One region of the Agrobacterium sp. 22-3639C2 genome, then DNA from elsewhere that is predicted to be linked to it. Evidence: predicted binding sites of a transcription regulator. Region 1 holds the regulator's gene; each other region holds the start of a gene.

Region 1 (2,992 bases):
GGCCATGTTCCATCTTGGTCACCTTGTCGAAGAAAACGAAACCGACAAGATGTTCACCAATCCGGACGACCAGCGCACGCAGGACTACATCATGGGCCGCTTCGGCTGATCCCCGGCCGGTGCTTTATCGTAACCGTACAAGACTGGTGCCTCTGCCGTGCCCCGCTGTTGGGCACGCGCATGCAGGCCAAGCCGGAGGAATAGACCATGACACAGACAACGACCCATTCGCATATCCTGTCTGCCTATGACGACGAACTGAAGTTTCTGACGCGCCGCATCGCCGAAATGGGCGGTCTTGCCGAGCAGATGTGCGGTGACGCCGTGCGCGCACTCGTCAATTCCGATGCTGCGCTCGCGCAGAAGGTCATTTCGGACGATACCATTCTCGACCATGCTGAGCGCGAAATTGGCGACAAGGCGATCGTAACCATCGCCAAGCGTCAGCCGATGGCGGCAGACCTTCGCGAGATCATCGGCACCCTGCGTATCGCCGCCGATCTCGAACGCGTCGGCGATCTTGGCAAGAACACGGCCAAGCGCGTTATCGCTGTCGCCGGCACCGGCGTTCCGCGCAAGCTCGCCCGCGGCATCGAGCATCTGTCCGACCTGGCGCTGGTGCAGCTCAAGGAAGTCCTCGACGTCTATTCCACGCGTTCCGCCGAAAAGGCCAATGCGATCCGTGAACGCGACGAGGAAATCGATGCCATGTACACGTCGCTCTTCCGGGAGCTTCTGACCTACATGATGGAAGACCCGCGCAACATCACCACCTGCACGCATCTTCTGTTCTGCGCCAAGAACATCGAGCGTATCGGCGATCATGCGACGAATATCGCAGAGACGATCTATTACATGACCACTGGCAGCCAGCCGGAGGGCGAGCGTCCGAAGGACGACAGTTCCAACACGCTTGGTTCGGTGACCGAGTAACAGACAAGCAGAAGCTTGCGGAGTTCAGCATATGGTGCCCAAGATTGCAGTTGTGGAAGACGAGGAAGCGCTGAGCGTCCTGCTTCGTTACAATCTCGAGGCTGAGGGATACGACGTCGACACGATACCCCGTGGCGATGAGGCGGAAATCAGGCTGCAGGAGCGCATTCCGGATCTTCTCATCCTGGACTGGATGTTGCCCGGTGTCTCCGGTATCGAACTGTGCCGGCGCTTGAGAATGCGGCCGGAAACAGAACGCCTGCCCATCATCATGCTGACGGCGCGTGGCGAAGAGAGCGAACGGGTTCGCGGTCTCGCTACGGGCGCTGACGATTATGTCGTCAAGCCGTTCTCGACGCCGGAACTCATGGCCCGGGTCAAGGCCATGTTGCGCCGGGCCCGTCCGGAGGTTCTGTCGTCGGTGCTCAAATGCGGCGATATCGAACTGGACCGCGAGACCCATCGCGTTCACCGCAAAAGCCGCGAAGTGCGTCTCGGCCCGACGGAATTCCGCTTGCTGGAATTCCTGATGACGTCGCCGGGTCGGGTGTTTTCCCGCTCGCAATTGCTGGATGGCGTCTGGGGTCATGATATCTATGTCGACGAGCGTACTGTCGATGTGCATGTCGGACGTCTGCGCAAGGCCCTGAACTTCTCGCACATGCAGGATGTCATCCGCACGGTGCGTGGTGCGGGATATTCGATGGAAGCCTGAGCGAAGCGGAACCAGATAGTTTCGCTGGCGAAGTAGTGCACAAAAAAATCAGGAAGCCCGAAATCTGAAACGATTTCGGGCTTTTTCTATATGAGTATCCGCCAAACTCGATGCCATTATCCGTTTTGACCGGAGAAGATCGGCTGCGCGTTGAAATCCGGATTGAGGGGTCACGCCCAATAGTAAGGGGAAAGGGTGCGGCCTGCCATCAAGCCGCCCAGAAAGCCGCTTTATTTTTGTCATAAAAAAACGGGCCCGAAGGCCCGTAATTTTTGAGTGCTGAATGCGTGCCGCAACACTCAAGCCTTGCGGCGCTCGCTCACCGGCTGGTAGGCGAGTTTCGCATGGAACTTGCAATAGGGCGAAGATTCCAGCGCTTCACAACCGCAGAAATGGAAGTCGTCCTTCAGCGGATCGCCAACCGGCCATTTGCAGGTGCGCTCGGTCAGTTCCGTCAGCGTCAGGCGACGGGAAATCGGCGTGACAACGTTCTTGGAAGGAACGTAATCGAGAACCTGCGCGGTCTCGATATCGATCTCCTCGTGCAGCGCCGTTGCCGCGTTCGAACGGGTGAGGATGCGTGCCGGTGCCGCGTTGACGCGACCTGCGAAAGTCGTCGCACGCGGGGCAGGGGCAGCGGTGCGCTTCGGCGCGGAGCGTGCCGAAGTCACTGGACCGCCAGCCTTGACGCGTCCCGGCAGATTGAGACGATGGACCTTGCCGATCACGGCATTACGGCTGACGCCGCCCAGCTGCGCTGCAATCTGGCTGGCGCTAAGGCCCTCGGACCACAATTTCTTGAGCTTTTCGACTCGTTCGTCTGTCCAGTTCATGCCGCTTCTCCGCTTGTCGCGTGTATTTTCGGCAGAATCCCTCTCCGTCTCGCGCGCATGCCGCAAGCGTGGTTTCCGCCTGATTTTCGGTGACTAGTTCCGCCGCAATGCAGTCTAGTAATTAGCGATTAACCTAGTGCCAGCCCGACTCCGTGGCAAGAGTCGCGGGAATCATCTGGAATCGATTTTCCGGTTTTCCCCAACTTGCTGGCGTATTGAGTCTGAAAGGCAACACCTTGGGGCTGGCCCGCCGCCGCATACTAGTGCTTGAGAAGCCCGGGAAACGCTGACTTTTGTTGACATCGGCAAACGAAGTGACAATAGTGCCCCTGCCGCCGCAAGGCGGCATTTTGATTTTCAGGCGAGGGATAACCCCGCAAGCCTATTGACAACAGTTTGACAGCGCATCTGCGCAAGGAGTGATACAGCCATGGCCGAAGCCGGCGCGCCATTGTTTGATACGTTCTCAAGAGCCCCCCTGCGCTTCGAGCGCGGTGAGGGTGTATGGCTG
Region 2 (2,992 bases), on a different contig from region 1:
GGCACTGCCAAACGCTACGGCATCAAACCGGGCGATGTGGTTCGCAGTGCACAAATCGGCAACCGGAAATGACATTGCCGCGTTACTGCGTCTGAAAAGGCCGGACGACGTTTCGCCCGGCCGGCAAGATCTCAGTAGACCGGCTCGATATGGCTCAAAATCCGGCAATTGGAAATGGATGCGGCAAGATTGATGGCAATGTCGATTGCCTCGACCGAATCCGCCGTCCCTTCAAGATAGATCACGTCATTTTCGACGGTTGCGGAAATCCGCGACTTCTCGAGACCGTTTTCGAAAGCCAGTGCAGAGGTGATGGCCTCGCACACACCCGCCATGCGGTCTCCAAAAAAGCTTTCCTGAATGCCTGACAAATTGAACATGTGCGTTCTCCTTCTTGGCTGTTACAACGCCCGAATCACGGTTTTGTTCATCTCCGGTTCATCAATTCGTTCATCTTCCATTCATCTTGGCAAATTGGAACCCCCTGCCCGATCACATTTTAGGTGATCGGGAACCATTTTGTGAGGTGAGCATTTCGCGCATGGGAGTGAAATCTGCCGTCAAGGCGCATGAAACAGGGAGGAGAATGACATGCTGATTAACAAAACGGAGCCGTGTCACCACGCCTCGTGGATGAAGCCGGTGGCGATCCACCTGCCGCTATCCGCAGCGGTGGAAATCTACAGCCCTCTGGTGGCGCTGGACATGTTGATGTACCGCTGGCCGGACGAACACGGACCGGAATATGAGGACGCACGCAGGAACTGTCTCGATGCTATCGCCGGAAAATGCGACATCGAAAAAGCGCGGGAATCGTTTCTGGTCGCAAGCAGCCACGCGCATATTCTGAACATCCACTAGCTCGTCAAGCGGAAAGCTTTGTGAATATTATCGACTAAATATCAATCACTTACGGTGATGACAACCGGATGAGCGGCAAGTCGATCTGCGTTCATCAACATGGCTCCAGAGGTCAAAACAACGGGCAATCCACCTGCGTGGATCGCCCGTTTGATTGAAGCCTGAGCTTCGTCCTATTCAAATGGCCGGGCGCACAGGGATCGGGAGGTTGCTGTGAGATACACCGTCTTAATTTTCCCCATGCACCGGCAGTCAATACTCGGATAGATTTCTGTCTTACAATCGGTGTTTCGACGTGACTATTCCTGATAGCGCGACACGCCCGCTTCGTCGTTATGGCATTCAACCAGGCAAACGACCGTCTCCCCTAGCGAAGAGGTAGTCTGCAAAAACCGTTCACGCTTTCTCGGTAACAAACGCGGCATCGACCCGTGCGCCAGGGGCGCATGAACGACCGAAGTCGGATCCTGCCTGCGGAACATGACATGTAACTGTCATGCAAACGTTATAATCCGCAATGACGAATTCCATGGAATCGGTTGGCGGGTAAACCGCTGAAAGCTTGGGAGTGGAACTGGCCAGCATGGAAACTGTTTTTGCCCTTTGCGCAATTCTGCTCCTCGCCTTCAATCTTCTCGGCGTCGTTCTGGCAGGCTGGCGGCTGAAAAGATGCGATACGGACAACGCACTTGTCCGGCAGAAACCGCCGGTATCACTGGTGGTGCCGCTGCGCGGCATCGAAACTTTCACACCGCTGACGCTGTCGCGCGCCTTCCAGCTCAACTGGCCGGACTATGAGCTTCTGTTCTGCGTCGCCGACGAGTTCGATCCCGTGATCGAGGAAGTGCGCAAGGCAAGCGCGGCCTTCCCCGCAGTTTCAGCGCAATTGCTCATCGGCGATGATCGCATCAGCGCCAATCCCAAACTGAACAATTGCGTCAAGGGCTGGCGTGCTGCCCGGCACGAATGGGTCATTCTGGCCGATTCCAATGTTTTGATGCCGCAATCCTATATCGAAACCATGATGTCGGCCTGGCGGCCGGATAGCGGACTGGTCTGCTCGCCACCGCTCGGCTCCCGGCCGAATGGCTTCTGGGCGCACGTGGAATGCGCCTTCCTCAACGGCTCGCAAGGCCGCTGGCAATATGCGGCGGAAGCCATCGGCATGGGCTTCGCGCAGGGCAAATCGATGTTGTGGAACAAGCCATTCCTGGAAGAGCGCGGCGGCATCCGCGCGCTCGCCGCCGAAATCGCCGAAGATGCCGCTTCCACGAAGCTGGTCAGAAATGCCGGCCGCAAGGTACACCTGGTGTCGGCCCCGTTCGAGCAGCCGCTCGGACAGCGCCATGCCGGTGAGATCTGGTCGCGGCAGACCCGCTGGGCGCGGCTGCGGCGCGTCACCTTCCCGCAATATTTCGCCCCGGAAATCCTCACCGGCGCGCTTCCCCCGCTCCTCTTCGCACTCGCTGCCGCCGTTGCCGCGGATGTGAACCTTGCCGTCACCGCGATTGCCGTACTCGCCATCATGTATGGCCCGGAACTGGCGCTCGCAGCTCTCAACCGGTGGCCGGTATCCCTCTATACCCTTCCGGCAATGGTCGCGCGGGATGTCATCATGCCATTCGTCTGGGTACGCAGCTGGATCGGCAGCGCGGTTGCATGGCGCGGCAATGTCATGACGATCGGCACGGCCGAAAGCACATTGGCCGGACCTTCAGCGGACTGAACGGAAGCTTTTATTTGAAGGGGTTACACCGACAAGCGAATGTTTCGCTTTAAATGGTCGGAGTGGAGAGATTCGAACTCCCGACCCTCTGGTCCCAAACCAGATGCGCTACCAGACTGCGCTACACTCCGCCGAGGCGATGGCTGGGGAATACACGGTTCACCCGCAGTCCGCAACAGGGAAATTCATCTTTGTTGAGCCCATTGTCTCGATTGTTGAAAACTCATGCAACGCGATGGGACCGTGAAGAGGCCGCAAGGGATAATCGTCTTGACTCTCACATGGAGTCGGTCCATTTCAAATTCAGCGTTCCTGACACGATTTGGTTATTCTATTCAGGTACGTGAATAGTAATCCGGGGCGCATGCCCCACCGCCCAACCGGAGCAGTTTCGACATGTCTGCG
Region 3 (2,992 bases), on a different contig from region 1:
ACACCGGAATGCCGAGCCACGTCGCGCCGAAAAGTGTCAGCGCACCGCCGGTTTCGGCGCAGAACCCCTGCATCGGGTTCAGCCTGGTGATTTTCGACCCCATGGTGTGCACGATGCGCCAGCCGCCGAACAGTGTGCCGAGCGCCATGGCCGACTGGCACGAGATCACCACCCAGAACGGCACGTAGAAGCTCTCTCCAAGATGCCCCTGGCTGAACAGCAGCACAGCGATGATGCCCATGGTCTTCTGTGCGTCATTGCCGCCGTGGCCGAGCGAATAGAGCGAGGCGGAAATGAACTGCATGATGCGGAAGGTGCGATCCACGGCGAAGGGCGTCTGGCGCACGAACAGCCAGGAGACGGCAAGCACCAGCAGCAGTGCCAGGAAAAAGCCGATGGCCGGCGACATGAAGATCGCGCCCACGGTTTTCAGAAGACCCGACCAGACGATGGAATTGAAACCGACCTTCGCAAAGCCCGCACCGACGAGACCGCCGATCAAGGCATGTGACGAGCTGGAGGGAATGCCGAAAATCCAGGTGATGATATTCCAGACGATGGCGCCCATCAATGCCGCGAAGATGACCTGCGGGGAGACGATGGCCGGATCGATGATGCCGGTTCCGAGCGTTTCGGCCACATGCAGGCCGAAGAACAGGAAGGCGATGAAATTGAAAAAGGCCGCCCATGCCACCGCATATTGCGGGCGCAATACACGGGTGGAGACGATGGTGGCGATGGAATTTGCGGCGTCGTGGAGACCGTTCAGAAAATCAAAGAACAGCGCGATGGCGATAAGGCCGACAAGCAGTGGCAGTGCAAGCGCGACATCCATCAGACGTTCTCGATAACGATGCCGCTGATCTCGTTCGCCACGTCCTCGAAGCGGTCGACGACCTTTTCGAGTTCGCCGTAGATCTCGCTGCCGATCATATAGGCCATGGCATTGCCGGTCGCACCATGGCGCCGGAAGAGGTCCTTCAGGCCCTGGTCATGAAGCTCGTCGGAGCGCCCTTCGACGCGGGTAACCTCTTCGGCAATCACCGACAGGCGCTGGGCATTGGTGCCGACCTTTTCCAGAAGCGGGATGGCTTCGGCGATGAGGCTTGCCGCACGCACGATCTCGTGGCCCATCTCGCGCATCAGCGGGTCGAATTCGGTTTGCTCGAACAGCCGGATCGTCTTGACGGTCTTGTGCATCATGTCGATGGCGTCATCCATGGACTGGATGAGGTCCTTGATATCGCCACGATCAAAGGGCGTTATGAAGCTGCGGCGCACCGCAAGCAGAACGTCGCGGGTAATATCATCCGCCTGGTCTTCGAGGGCGACGATAAGGTCGCAGTTTTTCTCGACGTCGACGCCGCTCAGAAGGTGGTCCAGAGCTGCGGCGGCTTTGACGACCGTTTCCGAATGTTTGCTAAACATGTCGAAGAAACGGTCCTCGCGCGGCATCAGCTTGCGAAAAATGCTCATCATGCGAATTGGCCCTCAATGGCGCTTTATTAGTTGTGGGGGGTGATTGTCATAAAACTGTCATAAATGCACGCGGGGCATTGATGCAACCCGGAAAATCGGCAGTATCAACGGATATGAAATCCATGAAGAAAAGCCGGAAAGCCCGTCCGGCGCGTTCCCTGACATTGCTCCAGCAACTTGCTGCTGTTCCTGAAAAGCTGTTCACCGGCTCTTTCCGGCAGCAATATGCCGCCTTATGCTTCCGTTATACCGGAAGCGGCGAAGAGATCGAAATTCTCGTCGTCACCTCCCGCACCAGCGCACGCTGGATCATTCCGCGCGGCTGGCCGATGAAACGCAAGAAGCCGCATGAGGCTGCCGCGATCGAGGCGTGGGAGGAAGCGGGCGTTCGTGGCCGCGTGAGGAAGGACGCTGTTGGCCGCTACACCTATCTCAAGATGCTCGACAATTGCGATGTCGTTCCCTGCGTTGTCGATGTCTTCCAGATCGAGATCACCGGGGAGGAAACGAGTTTCAAGGAGCGCGGCGAACGCCTTCTGGAATGGGTTCGCCCGGACGAGGCAGCAAGGCGCGTCCGGGAAATCGAACTGAAATCGCTTCTGGTCGACTTCCGCCCGAGGGGGAAGAGGAAACGCCTGACCGAAGAAAAGTCCTGACGGCAGACGTCACCAGCGAACCTAGGATGGTGAAGATGGACGTTTGGTCGATCCGGTCTCCCCCATCTCGTCCGGTGCCTTCGGTAGCAGGCGGGCGAAACGCCGGGTGATGCTGTCGATGTAAGACAGGATTGTCGGCACCACGATCAGGGTGAGCAGGGTCGAGCTGATGAGGCCGCCGATTACTGCGTGCGCCATTGGCGCGCGCTGCGCCCCGCCACCGCCCACGGCCAGCCCGAGCGGAATCATGCCGAAGATCATCGCAAGCGTCGTCATGATGATCGGGCGGAAGCGGATGATGCCGGCGCTCGCCAGCGCTTCGTTGAGCGAAAGTCCACGCTTCCTTTCGCGGTTGGCGAAATCGACAAGCAGGATGCCGTTCTTTGTAACGAGGCCCATCAGCATGATGAAGCCGATCAGCGAGAACATGTTGATCGTGCTGCCGGCAACCAAGAGCCCGACGAGGACGCCGATGAGAGATAGCGGCAGCGACGCCATGATGGCGAGCGGTTGGAGGAAGCTGCCGAATTGCGAGGCGAGCACGATGTAGATGAAGATGACCGCCATTGCGAGCGCGGTTACCATGTGGCCAACCGTCTCCTCCATGGTTTCGGCGTCGCCGCCGAAGCGGATACGGTAGCCGTCCGGCAGGTCGCGGGCGGCGGTAAGGGTTTTCAACACATCTGTCACTTCGCCAAGCGCTCGTCCGGATATGTTGGCCGAAACCAGCACCTCGCGGCGATTGTCGATGCGGCGGATTTCGGCGGGTGCTTCCACGGTGGTGATATCGGCGACCTGATCCAGACGTACCATCAGGGGCGAGCCGTTGGATGCCGTGCGGCTGGTGGCGATCATCA
Region 4 (2,992 bases), on a different contig from region 1:
CGAGGGAATGAGGTAGTTCGGGCCGAAGATCGGCGTTTCGCCGCTATAGGCCTTGGCGGCGACTTCCGAGACTTCTTCGCGGGCAAGCTCGGCAATGGCCTGCACGGCGGCCATCTTCATTTCCTCGTTGATCGTGGTTGCGCCGCAATCCAGCGCGCCGCGGAAGATATAGGGGAAGCACAGCACGTTGTTGACCTGGTTCGGGAAATCCGAACGGCCGGTGCAGATCATCGCATCCGGGCGGGCAGCACGGGCCACTTCCGGCATGATTTCCGGATTGGGGTTGGCAAGTGCCAGGATCAGCGGATTTTCCGCCATGCGCTCCAGAAGTTCCGGCTTCAGCACGCCTGCCGCCGAAAGACCGAGGAAGACATCGGCGCCGTCGATCGAGTCGGCCAGAACCCGCTTGTCGGTCTTTTGCGCGTAAACTTCCTTCCACTCGTCCATCAGCGAGTTGCGGCCGTCATAAACGAGGCCCTCGATATCGTGGACCCAGATGTTTTCTTTCTTTGCGCCCATGGCGACAAGCAGATTGAGGCAGGCAAGGGCTGCCGCACCGGCGCCGGAGGCAACGATCTTGACGCTCGAAAGCGATTTTCCAGCCAGTTCCAGCGCGTTGGTGACGGCGGCGGCGACGATGATCGCCGTGCCGTGCTGATCGTCGTGGAAGACCGGGATGTTCATCTTCTCGCGCAGCTGGCGCTCCACCTCGAAACATTCGGGCGCCTTGATGTCTTCAAGGTTGATGCCGCCGAAGGTGGGTTCCAGCGCTGCGATGGTGGAGACCATGTCGTTGATGCCGGGCGCATCGATCTCGATATCGAAAACGTCGATGCCGGCGAATTTCTTGAAGAGGACGGCCTTGCCCTCCATAACAGGCTTGGACGCAAGCGGGCCGATATTTCCAAGGCCAAGCACTGCCGTACCGTTGGAAATCACTGCAACGAGATTGGCGCGGGCGGTATATTCCGCTGCCATTTCCGGATTTTCATGGATGGCGAGGCAGGGGGCGGCGACACCCGGCGAGTAGGCAAGCGCCAGATCGCGCTGGTTGCCAAGGGGCTTGGTGGCCTGGATTTCCAGCTTGCCGGGGCGCGGGTAGCGGTGGAAAAAGAGCGCCTGTTCCTCGATGTCGGCCTTTGCCGTGTTGGCGGGCGTGTTGTTCTTATCGTGAGAGGTCATGTCTTCCACCGTCATGTCTGGTTCAATTCCGGCCCTCTGAATACAACAAACTTTCCCGTGGTACAGCCGTTATTTGCCGCCCGCTTATGCAAATGCGGGCATGGCTTATTCGCGTTTTCGTGATGCCATCAGTCATATTCCATACAAAAACCGGCCATTGTCATGTTGCTGCAACACGAGTCTGGTTCTGAGAGGGAAGAAAGCCGCAGGGACGCAACCGAACAAGGGGATTAAATCCGTGGCCGGTCAAATTGAAACCAGACAGTTCAGAACGCTTTTCATTTCGGATGTCCATCTCGGTTCCAAGGCGGCCAAGACGGATTTTTTGCTCGACTTCCTGAAACATCACGAGGCCGATACGATCATCCTGGTCGGTGACATCATCGACGGCTGGCGCCTGCGCCGCAGCTGGTACTGGCCGCAGGGCTGCAACGACGTGGTGCAGAAGTTGTTGCGCAAGGCCCGCAAGGGAACACGTATCGTTTACATTCCCGGCAACCACGATGAATTCCTGCGCGAGTTTCCGGGCATGCATTTCGGCGGTATCGAAGTGGCCGAGCGCATGATCCACGAGGCTGCAGACGGCAAGAAATATCTCATCATCCATGGCGACGAGTTCGACGTGGTGGTGCGCAATGCCCGCCTTCTCGCCTATCTCGGTGACTGGGCCTACGACGCGGCGATTGCGATCAACATCGTCCTTGCTGCGGTGCGCCGCCGCATCGGCCTGCCTTACTGGTCGTTCTCGGCCTGGGCGAAATTGCAGGTCAAACACGCCGTCAACTTCATCGGCGAGTTCCAGCGCGTAGTGGCCGACGAGGCGCGCCGCAACAATGTGGATGGTGTGATCTGTGGCCATATCCACCACGCCGTGATGGAAGACATGGACGGCATCCGCTACATCAACACCGGCGACTGGGTGGAAAGCTGCACGGCGATTGCCGAAAATGCCGATGGCACTTTCGAGCTGATCACCTGGATGCAGACGAGCGATGTCCCTTCGCAGACATCGGACGAGATGGAGCCGGTGGATATTCCAGGTCTGATTGGCAAGCACGCGGCCTGATTGGGGTTGGTTCAGCAGGCAGGGCGATCCCTAAGCGCGGGATGGTTCAGCTCTCTGTCGTCATCCTTGGGCTTGTCCCAAGGATTTGCAACCGATTGATTTCGCGCGACGTGGATAGATCCTCGGGACAAGCCCGAGGATGACGTCGAGTGTGAGGCGAGGCTGGTCATACAGTTTACGTGATACTGCAAAGATTATTGCGATGTTCGGCGTAGTGCTTTCACACGAAACCCGAACGACGGCTCTTATCCCCACAACTCCGGCTGCGGCGGATAAACCAGCGACCCCTCGTAAACGAGGCCCGGCTGCCGGTCCTGCCTGAGAATCAGCGGGCCGTCGAGATCGGAGAAGGCGGCTCCCTGGGCGGCCAGAACGGCGGGGGCCATGCCGAGCGAGGTGCCGAGCATGCAGCCGACCATGATGATGAAGCCTAGCCGCTCCGCCTCTGCCTTCATGACAAGTGCTTCCGTGAGACCGCCGGTCTTGTCCAGCTTGATGTTGATCGCATCGTAACGGTCGCGCAGGTCTGCGAGGTCCTTGGTGGAATGCACGCTTTCATCGGCGCAGATGGGGACCGGGTGGTCGATGCGGGCCAGGATGGCGTCCTTGCCGGCGGGAAGCGGCTGTTCGATGAGTGCGATGTTCAGTTCCGCTGCGAGTTTCAGATAATATTCGATATTATCGTCGTTCCAGCCCTCATTGGCGTCGATGATGATGCGCGCGTCAGGTGCTGCGGTGCGCACG

Evidence for each region. Region 1 encodes PhoB, which activates phosphate uptake and scavenging genes when phosphate is short. Its sites were predicted from a motif close to TGTCATNNANCTGTCAT; they were not measured.
Region 2: ACQZ6D_RS03810 (ceramide glucosyltransferase) is a predicted target of PhoB. The motif match lies at 1,343-1,359, and genes of this name have one in related genera.
Region 3: ACQZ6D_RS22270 (DUF47 domain-containing protein) is a predicted target of PhoB. The motif match lies at 1,524-1,540, and genes of this name have one in related genera.
Region 4: ACQZ6D_RS03040 (UDP-2,3-diacylglucosamine diphosphatase) is a predicted target of PhoB. The motif match lies at 1,341-1,357, and genes of this name have one in related genera.

The regions. Positions count from the first base shown of each region.
Region 1 is NZ_JBNWDB010000003.1:532,640-535,631, reverse strand. It holds gene pstB (phosphate ABC transporter ATP-binding protein PstB) at 1-109, shown strand, start outside; gene phoU (phosphate signaling complex protein PhoU) at 208-933, shown strand; gene phoB (phosphate regulon transcriptional regulator PhoB) at 965-1,648, shown strand; gene ACQZ6D_RS15595 (GcrA family cell cycle regulator) at 1,948-2,481, opposite strand; gene ACQZ6D_RS15590 (aspartate aminotransferase family protein) at 2,912-2,992, shown strand, end outside.
Region 2 is NZ_JBNWDB010000001.1:772,052-775,043, forward strand. It holds gene ACQZ6D_RS03795 (DUF192 domain-containing protein) at 1-72, shown strand, start outside; gene ACQZ6D_RS03800 (BON domain-containing protein) at 132-380, opposite strand; gene ACQZ6D_RS03805 (DUF982 domain-containing protein) at 592-861, shown strand; gene ACQZ6D_RS03810 (ceramide glucosyltransferase) at 1,445-2,587, shown strand; tRNA gene ACQZ6D_RS03815 (tRNA-Pro) at 2,642-2,718, opposite strand; gene ACQZ6D_RS03820 (ETC complex I subunit) at 2,984-2,992, shown strand, end outside.
Region 3 is NZ_JBNWDB010000005.1:411,324-414,315, forward strand. It holds gene ACQZ6D_RS22265 (anion permease) at 1-835, opposite strand, end outside; gene ACQZ6D_RS22270 (DUF47 domain-containing protein) at 835-1,479, opposite strand; gene ACQZ6D_RS22275 (NUDIX domain-containing protein) at 1,593-2,135, shown strand; gene ACQZ6D_RS22280 (efflux RND transporter permease subunit) at 2,157-2,992, opposite strand, start outside.
Region 4 is NZ_JBNWDB010000001.1:614,834-617,825, reverse strand. It holds gene ACQZ6D_RS03045 (NADP-dependent malic enzyme) at 1-1,182, opposite strand, end outside; gene ACQZ6D_RS03040 (UDP-2,3-diacylglucosamine diphosphatase) at 1,412-2,248, shown strand; gene dgcA (N-acetyl-D-Glu racemase DgcA) at 2,494-2,992, opposite strand, start outside.